Regions from separate parts of the Bradyrhizobium sp. USDA 4538 genome, predicted to be linked through region 1. Evidence: riboswitches for the same ligand, from Rfam matches in the RefSeq annotation. Region 1 holds a riboswitch; the other holds the start of a gene.
The links. A riboswitch is a leader RNA that binds a small molecule or an ion and turns the genes downstream of it on or off. The one in region 1 is predicted to bind glycine.
Positions count from the first base shown of each region.

Region 2: another riboswitch for glycine. It lies ahead of gcvT (glycine cleavage system aminomethyltransferase GcvT); the one in region 1 lies ahead of J2R78_RS31430 (D-amino acid dehydrogenase).

Region 1 is NZ_JALJZE010000001.1:6,896,962-6,901,651, reverse strand. Features, by position in the region: gene J2R78_RS31435 (M20/M25/M40 family metallo-hydrolase) at 133-1,263, shown strand; glycine riboswitch at 1,355-1,461, shown strand; glycine riboswitch at 1,465-1,579, shown strand; gene J2R78_RS31430 (D-amino acid dehydrogenase) at 1,646-3,004, shown strand; gene J2R78_RS31425 (ABC transporter permease) at 3,165-4,106, shown strand; gene J2R78_RS31420 (ABC transporter permease) at 4,110-4,690, shown strand, end outside.
Region 2 is NZ_JALJZE010000001.1:6,728,890-6,733,579, reverse strand. Features, by position in the region: gene alaS (alanine--tRNA ligase) at 1-2,051, opposite strand, end outside; glycine riboswitch at 2,254-2,342, shown strand; gene gcvT (glycine cleavage system aminomethyltransferase GcvT) at 2,484-3,626, shown strand; gene gcvH (glycine cleavage system protein GcvH) at 3,646-4,011, shown strand; gene gcvP (aminomethyl-transferring glycine dehydrogenase) at 4,035-4,690, shown strand, end outside.

The DNA.
Region 1 (4,690 bases):
TTTCAGGTCGCATCGGACGTACACAAACGAATGAGGCCGCGCGCCAGATTTTGGCTTTACAAAATCGTCGGCTGAGATTTTCGTAACGCGCGCGCGATGCCGGCGCCGTCAGAACAACAAGAGAGAACAACGATGAACCCCGCCAATCTCCCCTTTGATTCCGAAACGATGCTGCAGGGCCTGCGCAGCTGGGTGGAATGCGAAAGCCCGACCTGGGACGCCGCCGCGGTCGAACGCATGCTCGATCTCGCCGCCCGCGAGATGGCGATCATGGGTGCGACGATCGAGCGCATCGCCGGACGCCAGGGCTTCGCGGGCTGCGTCCGCGCCCGTTTTCCCCATCCGAAACAAGGCCAGCCCGGCATCCTGATCGCCGGCCATCTGGACACCGTTCACCCGGTCGGCACCATCGAGAAGCTGAAGTGGCGGCGCGAAGGCAACAAGTGCTTCGGGCCGGGCATCTTCGACATGAAGGGCGGCAACTACCTGTCGATCGAGGCGATCAGGCAATTGGCGCGCGCCTCCTTCCCGACCCCGCTGCCGATCACCGTGCTGTTCACCCCCGACGAAGAGGTCGGCACGCCGTCGACGCGCGACATCATCGAGGCGGAAGCCGCGCGCAACAAATATGTGCTGGTGCCGGAGCCCGGCCGTCCGAACAACGGCGTCGTCACCGGCCGCTACGCGATCGCGCGCTTCAACCTGGAAGCCACCGGCAAGCCCAGCCATGCCGGCGCGACGCTGTCTTCCGGCCGCTCCGCGATCCGCGAGATGGCGCGGCAGATCATCGCCATCGACGGCATGACCACCGAGGACTGCACCTTCTCGGTCGGCATCGTGCATGGCGGCCAGTGGGTCAATTGCGTCGCGACGACCTGCACCGGCGAAGCGCTCAGCATGGCCAAGCGCCAGGCCGATCTCGACCGCGGCGTCGAGCGCATGCTGGCACTGTCGGGCACCGCCAACGACGTGACCTTCAAGGTGACGCGCGGCGTCACCCGCCCGGTGTGGGAGCCCGATGCGGGCACCATGGCGCTCTATGAAAAGGCAAAAGGCCTTGCGGCAGCGATGGGTCTCGATCTGCCGCACGGCAGCGCCGGCGGCGGCTCGGACGGCAACTTCACCGGCGCGATGGGCATCCCCACGCTCGACGGCCTCGGCGTTCGCGGCGCCGATGCACATACGCTCAACGAGCACATCGAGGTCGATAGCCTCGCCGAACGCGGCCGCCTGATGGCGGCACTGCTGGCGACGCTGGACTGACATCGATTGCACTGCACAACACGTTGGCACTGCCGGATCGAAATTTAGCCTTGTCCATTTTTAAGGCTTCGCCTACGGTCCGGCCGTCCAACGCGACGATGCGGGAGAGATCGAAGCGACAACAATCGTGTTGTTGGCTTCGGCGCCGACGGAGCAACCGCCCCGGAAACTCTCAGGCAAAAGGACTGTATCGTCAGGACGATCTGGAGAGAGACGAACATGGCCGCACATCAAGGGCCATGACGTCCACCGAAGGGGATAGTTCGCTTCTGGCCACAGCCCGATGCGGATCAAGCTCTCAGGTACCGTGACAGATGGGGCGCCGAATGCCGGTTTGACCGGTGGTTCGGCGACTCTAACCCACGGGAGCCTGACAACCATCATGCCACACATCGCGATTATCGGCGCCGGCATCACCGGCGTAACGACGGCCTATGCCCTGCTTGAACGCGGCTACAAGGTGACTGTCCTTGACAGGCATCGCTACGCCGCGATGGAAACTTCGTTCGCCAATGGCGGACAGCTTTCCGCCAGCAACGCCGAAGTCTGGAACAGTGCTGCGACCATCCTGAAGGGGCTGCGCTGGATGCTCAGAAGCGACGCGCCGCTGCTGATGAACCCGAAGCCGAGCTGGCACAAATATTCCTGGATCAGCGAGTTCGTCGGCCACATCACGCGCTATCGCGGCAACACCATCGAGACCACGAAGCTCGCCATCGAAGCGCGCAAGCATCTGTTCTCGATCGCAGAGCGCGAAAACATCGCCTTCGATCTCGAACGCCGCGGCATCCTGCACGTCTATCACGACAGGGCCGGCTTCGAAGCCGGCCTCAAGGTCAACACGCTGCTGCAGCAAGGCGGGCTCGACCGCCGGCCGGTGACCCCGGACGAGATCCGCGTCATCGAACCCGCGCTGCAGACAACCTGCTATGGCGGCTTCTTCACGCCGTCCGACGCGACCGGCGATATTCACAAATTCACGCGTGGGCTTGCCGACGCCTGCATCCGCCGTGGCGCGAGCTTCGTCCATGAAGCCGACGTCGACACGATCGCACACGGCGATGACGGCTTCCGCATCGGCTGGAACGAAGCTGCTTCACATGATGCTGCGGTCGCGACGCGACAGCAGCTACAGGCGGACGGGATCGTGATTTGCGCCGGCGTGGCGAGCCGCCACTTCGCCAGCCTGCTCAACGACCGCGTCAATGTCTATCCGGTGAAGGGCTATTCGATCACGGTGCAGCTCGATGCGCCGCAAAGCCGGAATGCCGCCCCAACCGTCAGCCTGCTCGATGAAGCTGCGAAGATCGTCACCAGCCGGCTCGGCGCCGACCGCTTCCGCGTCGCCGGCACCGCCGAGTTCAACGGCTTCAACCGCGACATTCGCGCCGATCGCATTCAACCGCTGGTGGACTGGGTGCGGCATCATTTCCCGGAGATCGATACGTCGAAAGTCGTGCCATGGGCGGGCCTGCGCCCGATGATGCCGAACATGATGCCGGTGGTTCGCGCCGGACGGATTCCGGGCGTGTTCTACAATACGGGCCACGGTCATCTCGGCTGGACGCTGTCGGCGGCGACGGCGCAGATGGTGGCCCAGGCGATCGACGATTGGCGCGACCTCGACACGCCGCCGATGGCGCCGTCGTTCGGTGCCGGGCTCGATGTGCCCGCCGACGCGCGCAAAGCTGAAATCAATCCACCTTCCAGTGGACTGCTTCGAACTTCACCGGAGGAATAATCGCGGCCAACAGGACTGATTAGCTGCACCGCAAAATCCGCAGCACCGATGGCATGGGACTTGCTCAAGTTCTACCGTGAGTCTGCTACCATCTGTGCTACGGTCTGGTGTGCAACGGTCCCGCTGCGGACTTCATCGACCACAACCCAACGGATCAAATTTGCTCGGATATCTGCTTCGCCGCATCCTCGCCGCCATTCCCGTGATGGGCGTGGTGGCTCTGTTCGTGTTCCTGTTGCTGCGGCTGACGCCGGGCGACCCGGCCGCCATCCTCGCCGGCGACAACGCGACGCCCGAACAGCTCGAACGCATTCGGACCTCGCTTGGTCTGAACGAGCCGATCTACATCCAGTTCTACACCTGGATCGCCAAGTTGCTGCACGGCGACCTCGGCGTCTCCCTGATCTCGAACAAGCCGATCCTCGAAATGATCGTCCCGCGCCTCGAGCCCTCGATCTCGGTCGCGCTGGCCACCATCATCCTCTCGATCCTGGTGGCGGTGCCGCTCGGCGTGATCGCGGCGTGGAAGCACGGCACCTGGATCGACCGCTTCGTGATGGGGCTCTCGGTGCTCGGCTTCTCGGTGCCGGTGTTCGTGATCGGCTACGTGCTGATCCAGATCTTTGCGATTGATCTGCGCTGGGTTCCGGTACAGGGCTTCAAGAGCATCTCGGCCGGCTTCGGTCCGTTCTTCCAGCGCCTCATCCTGCCGACCTGCACACTCTCCTTCATCTATGTCGCGCTGATCGCACGCATGACGCGGGCCTCGATGCTCGATGTGCTCGGCGAGGATTACGTGCGCACGGCGCGGGCCAAGGGCATCGGCGAGACCGGCGTGCTGCTGCGCCATGCGCTGCGCAACGCCGCCGTGCCGGTCATCACGGTGATCGGTTCCGGCTTCGCGCTGCTGATCTCCGGCGTCGTCGTCACCGAGAGCGTGTTCAATCTTCCCGGCATCGGCCGCCTCACCGTCGATGCGGTGCTGGCGCGCGACTATCCGGTGATCCAGGCGATGATCCTGTTGACGTCGGGTATCTACGTCGCGGTCAATCTGTTGATCGACCTCGCCTACACCCTGCTCGATCCTCGTATCCGGTACTGAGCAATGGCGATCGAAACCCTTCCCGAATCCTCGCTTCCCGTCACCCGGCCGTTCCGCGTCAAGTTCGGCTTCCTGACGTCGACGCCGATCATCGCGGTTGCGACGATCAGCCTCGCCCTCATCATCCTGATGGCGATCTTCGCGCCGCTGCTTGCGCCGCACGATCCTCTGCTGCTGACGCCGTCGCAGCGGCTGAAGCCGTCGAGCGCGCAATACCTGCTCGGCACCGACGCCTATGGCCGCGACCTGTTGTCGCGCATCATCTACGGCGCACGGATCTCGCTGGTGATCGGGCTCGGCGCCGCCGTCTGCTCGATCGCCATCGGCCTTCTGATCGGCCTCGTCGCCGGCTTCTTCCGCTGGGTCGATGCGGTGCTGATGCGCGTGATGGACGGCTTGATGGCGATCCCCGCCATCCTGCTCGCGATCGCCGTGGTGTCGCTGTCGGGCGCCAGCATCTGGACCGTGATGGTCGCGATCACCATCCCCGAGATCCCGCGCGTGGCGCGGCTGGTGCGCTCAGTGGTGCTGACCGCACGCGAGGAACCTTATGTCGAGGCCGCGATCTCACTCGGCACCAGCCT
Region 2 (4,690 bases), 170 kb from region 1:
CGGCGGACATGGGTGCCGCCGCAGAGCTCGACCGACCAGCCAAGCGCGTTCTGGCCGTGATCGCGGGCGCCCTTGCCCATCGACACGACGCGAACCTCGTCGCCGTATTTCTCGCCGAACAGCGCGCGGGCGCCGGCCTCGCGGGCATCGTCGACGCCCATGACCCGGGTCGTGACCTCGTCATTCTCCAGCACGACATCGTTGGCGATGTCCTCGATCCGGGCGAGCTCTTCCGGCGTGATCTGCTTCGGATGCACGAAGTCGAAGCGCAGCCGGTCCGGCGTGACCAGCGAGCCGCGCTGCGCGATGTGATCGCCGAGCACCTGGCGCAGCGCCTCGTGCAGCAGATGCGTCGCCGAATGGTTGGCGCGGATCGACGAGCGCCTGGTGTGATCGACCTCGAGCTGCAATGTGGTGCCGACGCCGAGCGTGCCCTGCTCCACCGTGCCGAGATGCACGAACAGATCGCCGGCCTTCTTCTGCGTGTCGGTGACGCGGAACTTGACGCCCTCCCCGGTCAGCACGCCGGTGTCGCCGACCTGGCCGCCGGACTCGCCGTAGAACGGGGTCTGGTTCAGCACGATCGCGCCGCTCTCGCCGGCCTTCAGGCTCTCGACCTCGGCGCCGTCCTTGATCAGCGCCGTCACCGCGCCTTCCGCGCTCTCGGTCTCGTAGCCGAGGAATTCGGTCGCACCGAGCTTCTCGCGCAGCGGGAACCAGATCGCCTCGCTCGCCGCCTCGCCCGAGCCCGCCCACGAGGCACGCGCCTTGACGCGCTGCCGCTCCATCGCGTCGGTGAACGACGCCTGGTCGACGCTGATGCCGCGCGACTTCAGCGCGTCCTGCGTCAGATCGAGCGGGAAGCCGTAGGTGTCGTACAGCGTGAACGCGGTGTCGCCGTCGAACATGTCGCCCTTCTTGAGGCCGGCGCTCTTCTCGTCGAGGATCGACAGGCCGCGCGCCAGCGTCTTGCGGAAGCGCGTCTCCTCCAGCCGCAGCGTCTCCTCGATCAGCTTCTCCGCACGGACCAGATCCGGATAGGCCTGGCCCATCTCGCGGACCAGCGCCCAGACCAGGCGATGCATCAGCGGCTCGCTCGCGCCCAAGAGCTGTGCATGGCGCATCGCGCGGCGCATGATCCGGCGCAGCACGTAGCCGCGGCCCTCGTTCGACGGCAGCACGCCGTCGGTGATCAGGAACGCGGACGAGCGCAGATGGTCCGCGATCACCCGATACGACCCAACGTTCTGCTCGTTCGGACCGTGCCCGAGGGTAGACGCGGCGGCATCGATCAGATTGCGGAACAGATCGGTCTCGAACACGCTCTCGACGCCCTGCAGGATGCAGGCCATGCGCTCGAGCCCCATGCCGGTGTCGATCGAGGGACGCGGCAGCGCTACGCGCTCCTCCTTCGTCACCTGCTCGTACTGCATGAACACCAGGTTCCAGAATTCGAGGAAGCGATCGCCATCCTCATCCGGGCTGCCCGGAGGGCCGCCCCAGATGTGCTCGCCGCGGTCGATGAAGATTTCGGAGCACGGTCCGCACGGGCCGGTGTCGCCCATCGCCCAGAAATTGTCCGAGGTCGGGATGCGGATGATGCGGTCGTCCGAGAAGCCCGCGATCTTCTTCCAGTAGCCGGCCGCCTCGTCGTCGGTGTGGTAGACGGTGACCAGCAGCTTGTCCTTCTTCAGCCCGAAATCCTTGGTGATCAGATTCCAGGCGAGCTCGATCGCGCGCTCCTTGAAGTAATCGCCGAACGAGAAGTTGCCGAGCATCTCGAAGAAGGTGAGATGGCGCGCGGTGTAGCCGACATTGTCGAGGTCGTTATGCTTGCCGCCGGCGCGCACGCACTTCTGCGACGTCGTGGCGCGCTGGTAGCCGCGCTTCTCGACGCCGGTGAAGACGTTCTTGAACTGCACCATGCCGGCATTGGTGAACATCAAGGTCGGGTCGTTGCGCGGAACCAGCGGCGACGAGGCCACGATCTCGTGCCCGTTCTCCTTGAAGAAGTTCAGAAATGTCGACCTGATGTCGTTGACGCTGCTCATGTTCATCCAATCGGAAAAAGGGGCCGGCCAGCCGCAAAAAGGCGTCATTTTCCGGCCGAACGCTTTTAGACATTGCCAGCTGCGGTGTCCAGAAACTGTGCAGGCGGATCATGGGCTTGCCGCGGCAGCACAAAGCCCATTGGATAGTTGCTGCAGCTGCGTTGACAGTCTTGGTGGCGCCGTGTTTTCTACCTACCTATACCTAGTCACGTCGGGAGAGACCGGCCTTACCGCCGGCGCCGAAGGAGCAACCGCCCCGGAAACTCTCAGGCAAAAGGACCGCGTGACGTCTGACATCTGGAAAGAGACGCTGGGGTTCGCCCCGATGCGTCCGCCGACGGGATAATACTCTCAGGCACAGCGACAGATGGGGCTTTCTGCAGGTTTCTCAAGGGGAAATAGGTCCCCGGCGGGAACCGCGAGGGCCCTGTGATGCTTGCGCGCGAAACCTCCCCGCTGAAACAGACCCCGCTGCACGCGCTGCACCTTGCGCGCGGCGCCAAGATGGTGCCGTTCGCCGGCTATGACATGCCGGTGCAATACGCGGCCGGCGTGCTGAAGGAGCACCTGCACACCCGCAAGGAAGCCGGCCTGTTCGATGTGTCGCACATGGGCCAGCTCGTGCTGAGGGCCAAATCCGGCAAGGTCGCGGATGCCGCGCTCGCGCTGGAAAAACTGGTGCCGCAGGACATCGTCGGTATCGCGCCGGGACGGCAGCGCTACGCGCAATTCACTAACAATGACGGTGGCCTGCTCGACGACCTGATGGTGGCGAATTTCGGCGATCACCTGTTCCTGGTGGTCAACGCCGCCTGCAAGGCCGAGGACGAGGCGCATCTCCGCGCGCATCTCTCCGACGCCTGCGAGATCATCTCGCTGGCCGACCGCGCGCTGATCGCGCTGCAGGGCCCGAAAGCCGAATCGGCGCTGGCGAATCTTTGTGCGGATGTCAGTTCGATGAAATTCATGGACGCCGGTCCGCGCCGCGGCGACGTCGACTGCTTCGTCTCGCGCTCCGGCTATACCGGCGAGGACGGCTTTGAGATCTCGGTGCCCGCGGACAAGGTGGAAGCCCTGGTCACCGCGCTGCTCGACAATCCCGACGTGTTGCCGATCGGGCTCGGCGCGCGCGACAGCCTGCGGCTCGAAGCCGGGCTGTGCCTCTATGGCCACGACATCGACACCACGACGACGCCGGTTGAAGGCGCGCTGGAATGGTCGGTGCAGAAGGTTCGCCGCGGCGGCGGCGCCCGCGCCGGCGGCTTCCCAGGCGCCGACAAAATTCTCGCGCAATTCGCAGATGGCGCTGCGCGCCGACGGGTCGGCCTGAAGCCTGACGGCCGCGCACCGGTGCGCGAAGGCGCCGCGCTGTTCGCCGATGCCGGCTCGACCGAGCAGATCGGCAAGGTGACCTCGGGCGGCTTCGGCCCGAGCCTCAATGCGCCGGTTGCGATGGGCTACCTGCCCACGGCCCTTTCCGCCGTCGGCACCACCGTTTTCGCCGAAGTGCGCGGCCAGCGGCTGCCGCTGAAAGTCGCCGCTACGCCCTTCGTCCCCAATACCTACAAACGCTGAACGCCAAAGGATCGACCCCATGACGACGCTGTACACGTCCGACCACGAATGGCTCCGCATCGAGGGCGACGTCGCCACGATCGGGATCACCGACTATGCGCAGTCGCAGCTCGGCGACGTCGTGTTCGTCGAACTGCCCAAGGTCGGCCGCAGCCTGAAGAAGGCCGAGGCCGCCGCTGTCGTCGAATCCGTCAAGGCCGCTTCCGACGTCTACGCGCCGATCGCCGGCGAGGTGGTCGAGGTCAACGACGCGCTCGCCGCCGAGCCCGCGCTGGTCAATTCCGACGCCGGCGGCAAGGCCTGGTTCTTCAAGCTGAAGATTGCCGACAAGGGCGAGCTCGGCGGCCTGATGGACGAGGCCGCCTACGCCGCGCACACCGCCTAAAGGATCACCCCGAGGATCACGTCATGAACGCGCCCTTCAAGCCGATCAACGAAGCCGCCACCGATTTCGTGCGCCGCCACATCGGACCGTCGCCGCGCGACGTCAACGCGATGCTGGAGACGGTCGGCGCCGCGAGCCTGCAGGCGCTGATGAACGAGACGCTGCCGGCGTCGATCCGGCAGAAGGCGCCGCTCGATCTCGGCCGGGCGCTGAGCGAGACCGAGGCGCTCGCGCATATGAGCGAGCTCGCCGCGCAGAACCAGGTGTTCACCTCGCTGATCGGCCAGGGCTATTCCGGCACCATCCTGCCCGCGGTGATCCAGCGCAACATTCTGGAGAACCCGGCCTGGTACACCGCCTATACGCCGTACCAGCCGGAGATCAGCCAGGGCCGGCTCGAGGCGCTGTTCAACTTCCAGACCATGATCTGCGATCTCACCGGGCTCGACGTCGCCAACGCCTCGCTGCTCGACGAGGCGACCGCCGCGGCGGAAGCGATGGCGCTCGCCGAGCGCCACTCGCAGGTCAAGGCGAAGGTGTTCTTCGTCGACAAGGAGGTGCATCCGCAGACGCTGGCGGTGATGCGCACGCGCGCCGCGCCGCTGGGCTGGGCGCTGGTGGTCGGCGATCCCCTGACCGAGCTCGACAACGCCGATGTGCTCGGCGCGCTGTTGCAATA